2 regions of the Bacillus sp. FJAT-27231 genome follow, and region 1 is predicted to be linked to the other one. Evidence: riboswitches for the same ligand, from Rfam matches in the RefSeq annotation. Region 1 holds a riboswitch; the other holds the start of a gene.
What was found. A riboswitch is a leader RNA that binds a small molecule or an ion and turns the genes downstream of it on or off. The one in region 1 is predicted to bind S-adenosylmethionine.
Positions count from the first base shown of each region.

Region 2: another riboswitch for S-adenosylmethionine. It lies ahead of AC623_RS06465 (O-acetylhomoserine aminocarboxypropyltransferase/cysteine synthase family protein); the one in region 1 lies ahead of AC623_RS02845 (bifunctional homocysteine S-methyltransferase/methylenetetrahydrofolate reductase).

Region 1 is NZ_LFZU01000001.1:609,743-615,060, reverse strand. Features, by position in the region: gene mreBH (rod-share determining protein MreBH) at 1-281, shown strand, start outside; gene AC623_RS02855 (nitric oxide synthase oxygenase) at 333-1,415, opposite strand; gene AC623_RS02850 (EamA family transporter) at 1,493-2,395, opposite strand; SAM riboswitch class I at 2,541-2,652, shown strand; gene AC623_RS02845 (bifunctional homocysteine S-methyltransferase/methylenetetrahydrofolate reductase) at 2,741-4,606, shown strand; gene metH (methionine synthase) at 4,584-5,318, shown strand, end outside.
Region 2 is NZ_LFZU01000001.1:1,356,116-1,361,433, forward strand. Features, by position in the region: gene AC623_RS06460 (competence/damage-inducible protein A) at 113-1,357, shown strand; SAM riboswitch class I at 1,445-1,554, shown strand; gene AC623_RS06465 (O-acetylhomoserine aminocarboxypropyltransferase/cysteine synthase family protein) at 1,651-2,946, shown strand; gene recA (recombinase RecA) at 3,243-4,289, shown strand; gene rny (ribonuclease Y) at 4,530-5,318, shown strand, end outside.

The sequences.
Region 1 (5,318 bases):
GCTCTTATGAAATCCAAAAAGCCATTAAAGAATCTTTGCTTGCGATCTTAGAAACGATTCGCGTGACTCTTGAAAATTCCCCTCCTGAATTAAGCGGTGATATCGTGGATAGAGGAGTGGTAATCAGCGGTGGCGGTTCCTTGTTGAATGGCATGCAAGAATGGCTCAGCCAGGAAATTATCGTTCCTGTTCACCTGGCACCAAATCCATTAGAGTCTGTGGCCATCGGTACCGGACGTTCACTCCACGTGATGAAAAGCTTACAAAAAGTAACGAGCTGAAAATAATCAATACAAGAAACAGAAAAAGCAGCCTTTTCGGCTGCTTTTTTGTTAGTAAATCGTTTCCTGATAAAAATAGTTAGGTGTTTTGATAGAATTATTATATTCTTTATGGAAAACATGGACAGCCGCTGGGGATACCGGCGGAATTAACCACGTCCAATCCCCTGTTATGGCTCTTCCTTCTCGCTCTTCGTTTTGCTCAAATGTTCTAAATTGCTGAGCGGCTGTGTGATGATCGACGATACTCACTCCTGCATTCTTAAATGAGTGAAGAACAGCTATATTTAATTCAACGAGCGCTCGGTCTTTCCACATAGATGAAGCTCTGCTCATATCTAGTTCCATTCGCTCCGCAATAACAGGAAGCTGGTTGTAACGAAAATCATCTGCCAAGTTACGGGCTCCAACTTCTGTTCCCATATACCAACCGTTGAATGGAGCTGCTTTATACTCAATTCCTCCTATTTCCAGCTTCATATCAGAAATAATAGGAACGGCATACCATTTTAATTGCAGCTCGGCAAACCAATCATATTCTGGATGAACAATGGAAATTTCCTTCACTAGCTCTTTATTCAATTCTTGCAGCTCAGGTGGACGATTGCCTATTTGCACAACCCAAGGCAATAGATCAAAATCCGTCCCCTCTCCTCTCCAGCCAAGCTTTTGACACCTAGCCGTTAAGTCAATGGAAGCCGGATCACCCTTTATTCCTTCTTCTGTTTTATAGCCAGCATACCGAATCAATTGATGATTCCAAATACGAATGTCCTCTTGTCCCTCTTTGGATGGACGAAAGATAGTAATAGTTGGGCGGATTTTCCCTTCATTCGACGCAAACTCAACGTGACGGCTTAAAGCTTCAAATACCTCTTTTTCAGTTTCGGCTTTTCTTTCATCAAATACATGAAGCATTTGCCAAAATAATCGCCCAATACAACGGTTGCTATTGCGCCATGCCATTTTTGCCCCATGGCTAAGTTCTTCATACGTTTGCGTGTACGTGCCCGTTGTTTCAATTTGCTCTCTTATTTCGTGAAGACGGGCTTTCATTTCTTCGCTCGGTTTACTCAATTCCTGATAACAAACTGTAATAAATTCCTTCGCTTGCTTCCACAATTGTGTATTCATTTATTTACCGTCCTGTAAGTAGTATTTACCCACAGTATAGCATTTTTCTGCTTTCTGCTTTGTGACGACTTCTAGAACTAACTGCTGTACAAATGCTTCGGTTTTATCCTTCCACCTCGCGGCCACTGCGGTATGGCAATGCCAATTAAGATAATCATAATCCCAGAAACTTGTTCAGCGGTCAAGTGCTCGCCAACGACTAGCATGGCACCAATCATAGCGGCTGGCAGTTCTGCTGCCCCGAGAATAGTAGCCACCCCGGAATCAACGTGCGGGGTACCGAGAGCGAAAAGGATAACGGGTACAAGGACACCTAGCAGTCCAACAAGCAGCCCGTATTTCCATAAACCGCCTGTCATCGTCCCATCTACAATAAAAGCCGGTGATACGAACAATAAAGCGGTCAATAAGCCGCCAAGAGAAATGATAAAGCTTTTCTGAATAGCCGGTACTTCTGTTCCTGTTTTTCCGCTGAAGAAAATAAATAAAGCAAACATCAAAGCAGCTAAAAGTCCGGAAATAAGCCCCTTTGGATCGCTTAACAAGTTAATTCCCTCTGAAGATATTCCAGCAGCTAGAAACGTGCCAGCCCATAAAACAACAGCCGAAACAATCTTTACAGCTGACGGAAACGCTCTTAAATAAATCGATTCAATGAGAATTCCCATCCAAGTAAATTGAAAGAGCAGGACGATGGCAATAGAAGCTGACAGCTCCTGGATGCTTGTCGCATAAAAAACACCCGTTAAGCTAAGCAGCACACCAAGCCCAAGCAATGATGCGATTTGCTTAAACTGCAGCCTACTACGTTTTGTTATAATGAAAGGGATCAGCATTAGCAGAAGTCCAAAGACATATTGTGAACCTGTCATCTGGCCGGCCTGATAACCTGCATTGGTTGCCAGCTTGACGACTGAAGCTTGAAAACCATAGCTGCATGCCCCTGCTAAAATAAATAACGAATAACGAAGCTGATTCAACCTGATTCCTCCTTTATCTGTTAAAAGTATAGCTCGCTGTCTTCTGTTCGACAATCCCTCTCAAATATTCTAAATTTTCTATTGACTAATCCCACTTAAAGAGATATGATATGTTCAATTATCTTACTAAATCTATATATATTTATTCTTATCAAGAGAAGCTGAGGGGACTGGCCCTGTGAAGCTTCAGCAACCAGCCGCTAGCGGGCCTAGGTGCTAAATCCAGCAAACTGCTTTGTCAGTTTGAGAGATAAGAAGGATTAAACATTCACAATGTAAAGCCTTCTTAATTGTAAGAAGGCTTTTTCTTATGATAAGAATAGCGATTCGGAAAGGACGGAAAATATGACGTTATTAGAAAGGCTGCAAAACGAAGTACTAATAGCTGACGGGGCAATGGGTACTCTCCTCTATTCCTATGGGATTGACTTTTGCTATGAGGAGCTCAATATAGAAAAACCCGAGATTATTGAGAAAATTCATCGTGAATATATAAAAGCAGGTGCAGATGTTATTCAAACAAACACGTACAGTGCCAATGCTTTGAAACTGACAAGGTATGGAATGGAAGATCGTGTAGAAGAATTGAACAAAGCAGCCGTGCGCATTGCCAAAAAAGCCGCAGCGCCTGATCAGCGATTTGTACTCGGAACGATCGGCGGCATGCGCGGCATCCGCAAAAGCAGCGTTTCCCTCGCGGATATTAAAGCGTCCTTTCAACAGCAGGCAGAAGCCATCTTATTAGAAGAGCCTGATGGGTTCCTCCTTGAAACCTATTATGACTTTGAAGAATTAACGACCGTTTTACAGCTGCTCCGCCAAATGACAGACTTGCCTATCATTTCCCAAGTATCAATGCACGAGCCGGGTATTCTGCAAAATGGCCTTTCACTAAATCATGCTTTCAAACAGCTTGAAGCACTCGGTGCCAATGTTGTCGGTGTGAACTGCCGACTCGGCCCCTATCATACTATTCAAGCCTTTGAAGAAGTGACATTGCCTGAAAAAGCCTTTTTGTCAGCGTACCCGAATGCCAGCCTTCTTGATGTTGAAGACGGGCGTATTGTCTACGAATCGGAAGCTGATTATTTTGGCCAGGCAGCGGTGCATTTGCGCAACGAAGGTGTCCGTCTCATCGGTGGCTGCTGCGGCACAACGCCTAAGCACATTGAGGCAGCCAAAAAAGCACTCGCTGGCCTTGCACCGATTACAGAGAAAAAAGTAGTTGCTAAAAAACCGATTATTATTAAAGAGCCGGCCCCGCTAGTGGTACCGCCGCTCCATGAGCAGGTAAAGAAAGAACGGACCATTATCGTTGAACTTGATACGCCGAAACATTTAGATACGGCTACTTATATTAAGGGGGCTAAGGCTCTGCAACAAACAGGGATGGCGGCTATCACAATGGCCGATAACTCCCTTGCCTCCCCGCGCGTCAGCAATTTGGCAATGGGCTCTCTACTCAAAATGCAGCATCAGATCCGCCCGCTTGTCCACATTACATGCCGAGATCGGAACTTGATTGGCTTACAATCTCATCTAATGGGGTTACATGCTCTTGGACTTCATGATGTACTTGCCATTACAGGGGACCCGACGAAAGTTGGCGACTTCCCAGGGGCCACTTCTGTATATGATGTTTCGAGCATGGAGCTTATCCAATTAATCAAACAGCTAAACGAGGGAATTTCTTTTTCAGGCAAGCCGTTAAAACAAAAAGCAAACTTTTCCGTTGCAGCCGCCTTCAATCCAAATGTGCGCGTACTCGATCGGGCTGTGAAGCGCCTAGAGAAGAAAATTGAATGTGGGGCTGATTACTTTATTACACAGCCGATTTTTACAAAAGAAAAAATCGTCGAAGTATACGAAGCGACGAAGCATTTACCGACTCCAATCTTCCTTGGCATTATGCCACTAACAAGCTCGCGCAACGCTGAATTCCTTCATCATGAGGTCCCTGGCATTAAGCTGTCGGAAGAAACACTTGCCAGAATGAAGGCACATGAGAATGATAAAGAAGCGGCAGCACTTGAAGGGCTCGCCATTGCAAAAGAATTAATCGATACAGCAGCCAAGCTGTTTAACGGTATCTATATTATTACGCCATTTATGCGCTATGAAATGTCCATTGAATTGATCCATTACATCGAAGAATTAGATGGAAAAACGAATGAAAGAGGGATCGCTCATGTCCAAACAATATTCAATTGAACAGGAACTCGAAAAACGTATTCTTTTCTTAGACGGCGCAATGGGCACGATGCTCCAGCAAGCCAACTTAACAGAGGAAGATTTCGGCGGTGAAGAATACGACGGTTGTAATGAATACTTAAACCTTACCGCTCCTCATGTGATTGAAAAAGTTCACCGCGACTACTTGGCAGCAGGTACCGATATTATTGAAACGAATTCATTTGGCGGCACCCCTCTCGTATTAAATGAATATAGCCTCGGTGACCAGGCTTACGAGATTAACAAACGGGCAGCCGAAATTGCCCGTAAGTGTGCCGATGAATTTTCTACACCTGATCACCCTCGCTTTGTAGCGGGCGCCATTGGCCCAACAACTAAAACATTATCCGTAACAGGCGGCATTGATTTTGATACATTAAGCCAAAACTTTGAACTTCAGGCAACGGCGCTAATTGACGGGGGCTGCGATGTTATTTTAATGGAAACAAGCCAGGACATGTTGAACGTCAAAGCAGGCATCCTGGGTATTGAGCGTGCTTTTGAAGCTACCGGAAAAAAGCTCCCTGTTATGATTTCTGGAACGATTGAGCCGATGGGTACAACACTCGCCGGGCAAAATATTGAGGCATTTTATATCTCTATTGAACACATCAATCCATTATCAGTCGGCTTAAACTGTGCAACGGGACCTGAATTCATGACGGATCATATCCGTTCGCTTTCTGCCTTA
Region 2 (5,318 bases), 750 kb from region 1:
GTTCATTCTTTGTTAGATTAGCAGAGGGGTAGTTTTGAGAAAGTCCTCATACATAGCGTTTCCCTTGATTATTATCAACTATCAACTTTAGGAAAGAGAAGGGATGAGAAGAATGAATGCAGAAATTATTGCAGTTGGCTCTGAGCTGCTGCTTGGACAAATTACAAATACAAACGCCCAGTTTCTTTCCCAGCAGTTAGCGGAAATCGGCATTAATGTTTATTACCATACCGTGGTTGGCGATAACGGCAACCGTGTCCTTGATGCCATTAAGGAAGCTGAAAAAAGGGCGGATTTGCTGATCTTTACAGGGGGGCTCGGTCCAACAAAAGATGATTTAACAAAAGAAGTCATTGCTTCTCATATCGGCCGTCCGCTCGTATACAATGAAGAGGCACTAAAGAGCATCGAGAGTTATTTTATTAGAACAAAACGCCCTATGACACCAAACAATAAAAAGCAGGCGCTCGTTATGGAAGGAAGTCTTGTTCTGCCAAACGATCATGGCATGGCGCCAGGAATGATGGTAAAAGGAGAAAACCATTGTTACATACTTTTGCCGGGACCGCCTCGAGAAATGCAGCCGATGTTTACTCAATATGCCAAGCCAGCCTTGTTAGATGTACTCGAGAAAGTGGAGAAGATTGAGTCACGGGTTCTAAGGTTTTTTGGTATCGGTGAATCTGCTTTGGAAACAGAAGTGGAGGATTTATTGCTTGCCCAGCAAAACCCAACGATTGCGCCGCTTGCGGGAGATGGAGAGGTAACACTCCGAATTACAGCCAAGCATGAGTCAGAAGAGACGGCCTTGCAAATGATCAAAGAAGCAGAAGAAAAAATTCTTCGTCGGGTTGGTGACTATTTTTACGGATATAATGATACAACGATTGCCCGGGAACTAGCAGAGCGCTTAAAGGAAACGTCTCATACGCTGGCAGCGGCTGAAAGTTTAACAGGAGGGCTGTTCCAAAGTGAAATGACAGCTGTTCCGGGAGCAAGTACTTTTTTCAATGGAGGCATTGTCTGCTATTCTAATCAGGCAAAGGAGAAGCTTGTAAATGTGAAAAAAGAAACACTTGCAAGTCATGGAGCTATTAGTGAGGAGTGTGCTCTTGAACTGGCAGAGAACGTCCGCCAGCTTCTAGACGCTGACTTCGGTATTAGCTTTACAGGTGTGGCTGGACCTGATGAGGCGGAAGGACAACCGCCTGGCACTGTTTGGATTGGGCTTGCTTCCAAGTATAAACAACCAAGAGCGTTTAAGCTTGACTTGGCAGGGAGTCGTGCTGGAATCAGAAAACGTTCCGTTAAATACGCATGTCATTATTTGCTAGCGGAACTTGCTGAAGATAAGTGAAAAAATTCCGAATATTATTGACTAATCTGATCAATAAGCTATATAATGAGAAACAAGGTTTAGTCATGACTTAATTAAATATAAGTACTCTTATTGAGAGCGGCGGAGGGATTAGGCCCGATGAAGCCCGGCAACCTTCAGACAATTGTCTGAGACGGTGCTAATTCCTGCAGGTAGACGAACCTGAAAGATAAGAGGAGGATCCTATAACAAACCCTCTTCTTCATAAGAAGAGGTTTTTTATATTCCTCGAATCACAAATATTTTATTAAATACATTAGGAGGGTTTGACAATGACGAACAACTGGAATAAAGAAACGATTTTACTTCACGGGGGACAGGTGCCTGATCCGGTCACGGGTGCACGCGCTGTTCCAATTTATGAAACGACTTCTTTTGTTTTTGAAGATACGGATCATGCCAATGCTTTATTTGCTTTACAAAAGCCAGGAAACATCTATACACGTATTACGAACCCAACAGTAGACGTGTTTGAAAAGCGTGTCGCTCTCTTGGAAAAAGGGGCAGCTGCCGTAGCGCTTTCTTCTGGAATGGCAGCTATCTCTTTTTCAATCTTAAACTTGGCCCATGCCGGAGATGAAATTGTAGCGGCAGCTAATTTATATGGAGGTACATACAATCTTTTTGCTAATACGCTTCCTAAATACGGAATTAATGTAAAATTTGTTGATTCGACTGATCCGGAGAACTTCCGCAAAGCGATTACACCAAAAACAAAAGCCCTTTTTGGTGAAATTATCGGTAATCCATCTTTAAATGTGTTGGATGTAGAAAAAGTAGCAGATATCGCTCATGAAAACGGTATTCCGCTTATCGTAGATAATACATTTGCTTCACCATATGGTGCTAACCCGCTTACAAGAGGAGCAGATATTGTCGTTCATTCTGCTACGAAGTGGATCAGCGGCCACGGAACAGTTATTGGTGGAGTAGTAGTAGACGGAGGAACGTTTGACTGGAATAGTGAGAAGTTTCCTGGCTTTACAGAGCCAGACGAATCCTATAACGGACTAAGATTTGCTGACCTTGAAGGACCAGCATTCGCTATTAAACTACGTGTTCAGCTGTTGAGAGATTTCGGCCCTTCTTTAAGTGCTCATAGCGCATTCTTGCTGCTTCAAGGATTAGAGACGCTGCATTTGCGTATTCAACGTCACCATGAAAATACACTTGCGATTGTAGATTATTTGAACAATCATCCGGCGGTGGAGTGGGTATCTCATCCAAGCCTTGCAGACCATCCATCCCATGAATTAGCGAAAAAGTATTTAAATAATACATTTGGCTCGATCGTCGTGTTCGGTATTAAAGGCGGACGGGAAGCAGGCAAAAAAGTGATTGACAACATTAAGCTTTGGTCACACGTAGCCAACGTTGGGGACGGCAAATCATTAATTATTCATCCGGCTTCTACAACTCACCAGCAGCTAAGCAGTGAAGATTTAGCAAAGTCAGGCACAAAAGAAGAAATGATTCGTTTGTCAATTGGATTGGAATCGACAGAAGACTTGATTGCTGATTTAAATCAGGCGATTGAAAAAGCAACGGGCGTAGCGGTCGAGGGCTAATAGGAACTAGAGTAAAATAGAAAGTTTTATAGGCTAAACATTATCTTCTCCTGCTTCTTTATGATAAAATAAAGAGGCAGGAGTTACTTTTTTCTTCTCTTTTTTCCGCTATCTCTTCTTCTTTTTTTCTAGTTTTTTATCCTAATTCTTTTTTCTTTCGGAAACAAAAAAACCGAATAAATGTTCGCTTTTTGCTTGAAATTATCTCAATAAAGAGGTATAGTTAGTATAGGTTCTGAAACAACATGTCTACGTGCATTTATTTAATAGATTGCCAATTTTAAGGAGGAATTTTAGTGAACGATCGTCAAGCAGCATTGGATATGGCCTTAAAGCAAATTGAAAAACAATTTGGTAAAGGGTCTATCATGAAATTAGGAGAACAAACGGATCGGAAGATTTCCACAAGCCCAAGCGGATCGCTCGCTCTTGATGCAGCACTTGGTGTAGGTGGTTATCCACGCGGTCGTATTATTGAAATCTATGGTCCGGAAAGCTCTGGTAAAACAACTGTAGCACTTCATGCTATTGCTGAAGTACAGGCATCTGGCGGTCAAGCTGCTTTTATCGATGCGGAGCATGCGCTTGATCCTGTATATGCTCAGAAACTAGGAGTGAATATTGATGAGTTGCTCCTTTCGCAGCCAGATACAGGGGAACAGGCACTTGAAATTGCTGAAGCTCTTGTACGCAGCGGTGCTATCGATATCCTTGTTATCGATTCAGTCGCTGCTCTCGTACCGAAGGCGGAGATCGAAGGGGAAATGGGGGATTCCCACGTCGGTTTACAGGCGCGTTTAATGTCACAGGCTCTTCGTAAATTGTCTGGTGCCATCAATAAGTCCAAAACGATTGCGATCTTTATTAACCAGATTCGTGAGAAAGTCGGAATAATGTTTGGAAACCCTGAAACAACACCTGGAGGACGTGCACTAAAATTCTATAGCTCCGTCCGTTTGGAAGTTCGTCGTGCGGAAGCATTAAAACAAGGGAACGAAATTGTAGGAAATAAAACAAAAATTAAAGTAGTGAAAAATAAAGTAGCCCCTCCGTTTCGTGTAGCGGAAGTCGATATCATGTATGGAGAAGGAATCTCCAGAGAAGGTGAAATTATCGATATGGGTTCGGAAGTAGATATTGTGCAAAAAAGTGGTGCATGGTACTCATATAATGAAGAGCGCGTAGGGCAAGGTCGTGAAAACGCTAAGCAGTTCTTAAAGGAAAATCCGGCTATTCGCCAGGAGATTATGATGAAGATCCGCCAGCATTATGGGCTGGATGCAGATTTTGTGGAAACGAATGAAGAAGAAGCAACAGAGGAGTTTAGCTTGCTTGACGAATAATCATGAGGAGCGGTGTCAAGGGGACATCGCTCTTTTGTTTTTATCTGTGTAGGGAGAAAGCAGTTGCTGGGGATGAAACCCTTGACAAGAAATTTTCACAACTATAAAATTGAGATGTATATTTTACATTTTTTTCTCTTAAAAATGGAAATTAGAAGCTGTATATTGAAATGTTGACACAATGTACCAGCCGACATGTTAAAAGCATGACAAAAGTTCATAGCAAGAGGAGGTGAAAGGATGGAACCCATTACAATCATCTCCATTTTGCTTGGCCTAATCGTCGGTGTAGTTGTTGGCTATTTTGTTCGAAAATCCATTGCAGAATCAAAGATTGCAGGAGCTAAAAGTGCTGCAGATCAAATTATTGACGATGCGAAACGTGAGGCAGAAGCGCTAAAGAAAGAGGCCCTGCTTGAAGCAAAGGATGAAATTCATAAGCTTCGTACAGACACGGAACTAGAACTTCGTGAACGAAGAAACGAATTGCAAAGACAAGAGAATCGTTTGTTACAAAAGGAAGAGAACCTCGACAGAAAAGATGAATCGCTTGATAAACGCGAATTGCAGCTTGAGAAAAAAGAGGAGATTCTTGCTGAGAGACAACAACATATTGAAGAGATGGACAGCAAAGTGGAAGAGATGATCAAAAAGCAGCAGGCGGAACTAGAAAGAATCGCCAGTCTCACTCGGGAAGAAGCCCGCTCCATTATATTGGATCGGACGGAGCAAGAGCTTGCACACGATATTGCTATAATGACAAAAGAGCAAGAAAACCGAGCCAAGGAAGAAGCAGATAAGAAAGCGAAGTCAATCCTTTCTCTTGCCATTCAGCGCTGTGCGGCCGACCATGTGGCAGAAACAACTGTATCCGTTGTAACATTGCCAAATGATGAAATGAAAGGCCGTATCATCGGACGGGAAGGTAGAAATATCCGTACGCTGGAAACGCTGACAGGTATTGATTTAATTATTGATGATACACCGGAAGCCGTAATCCTTTCAGGGTTTGATCCTATTCGTCGGGAA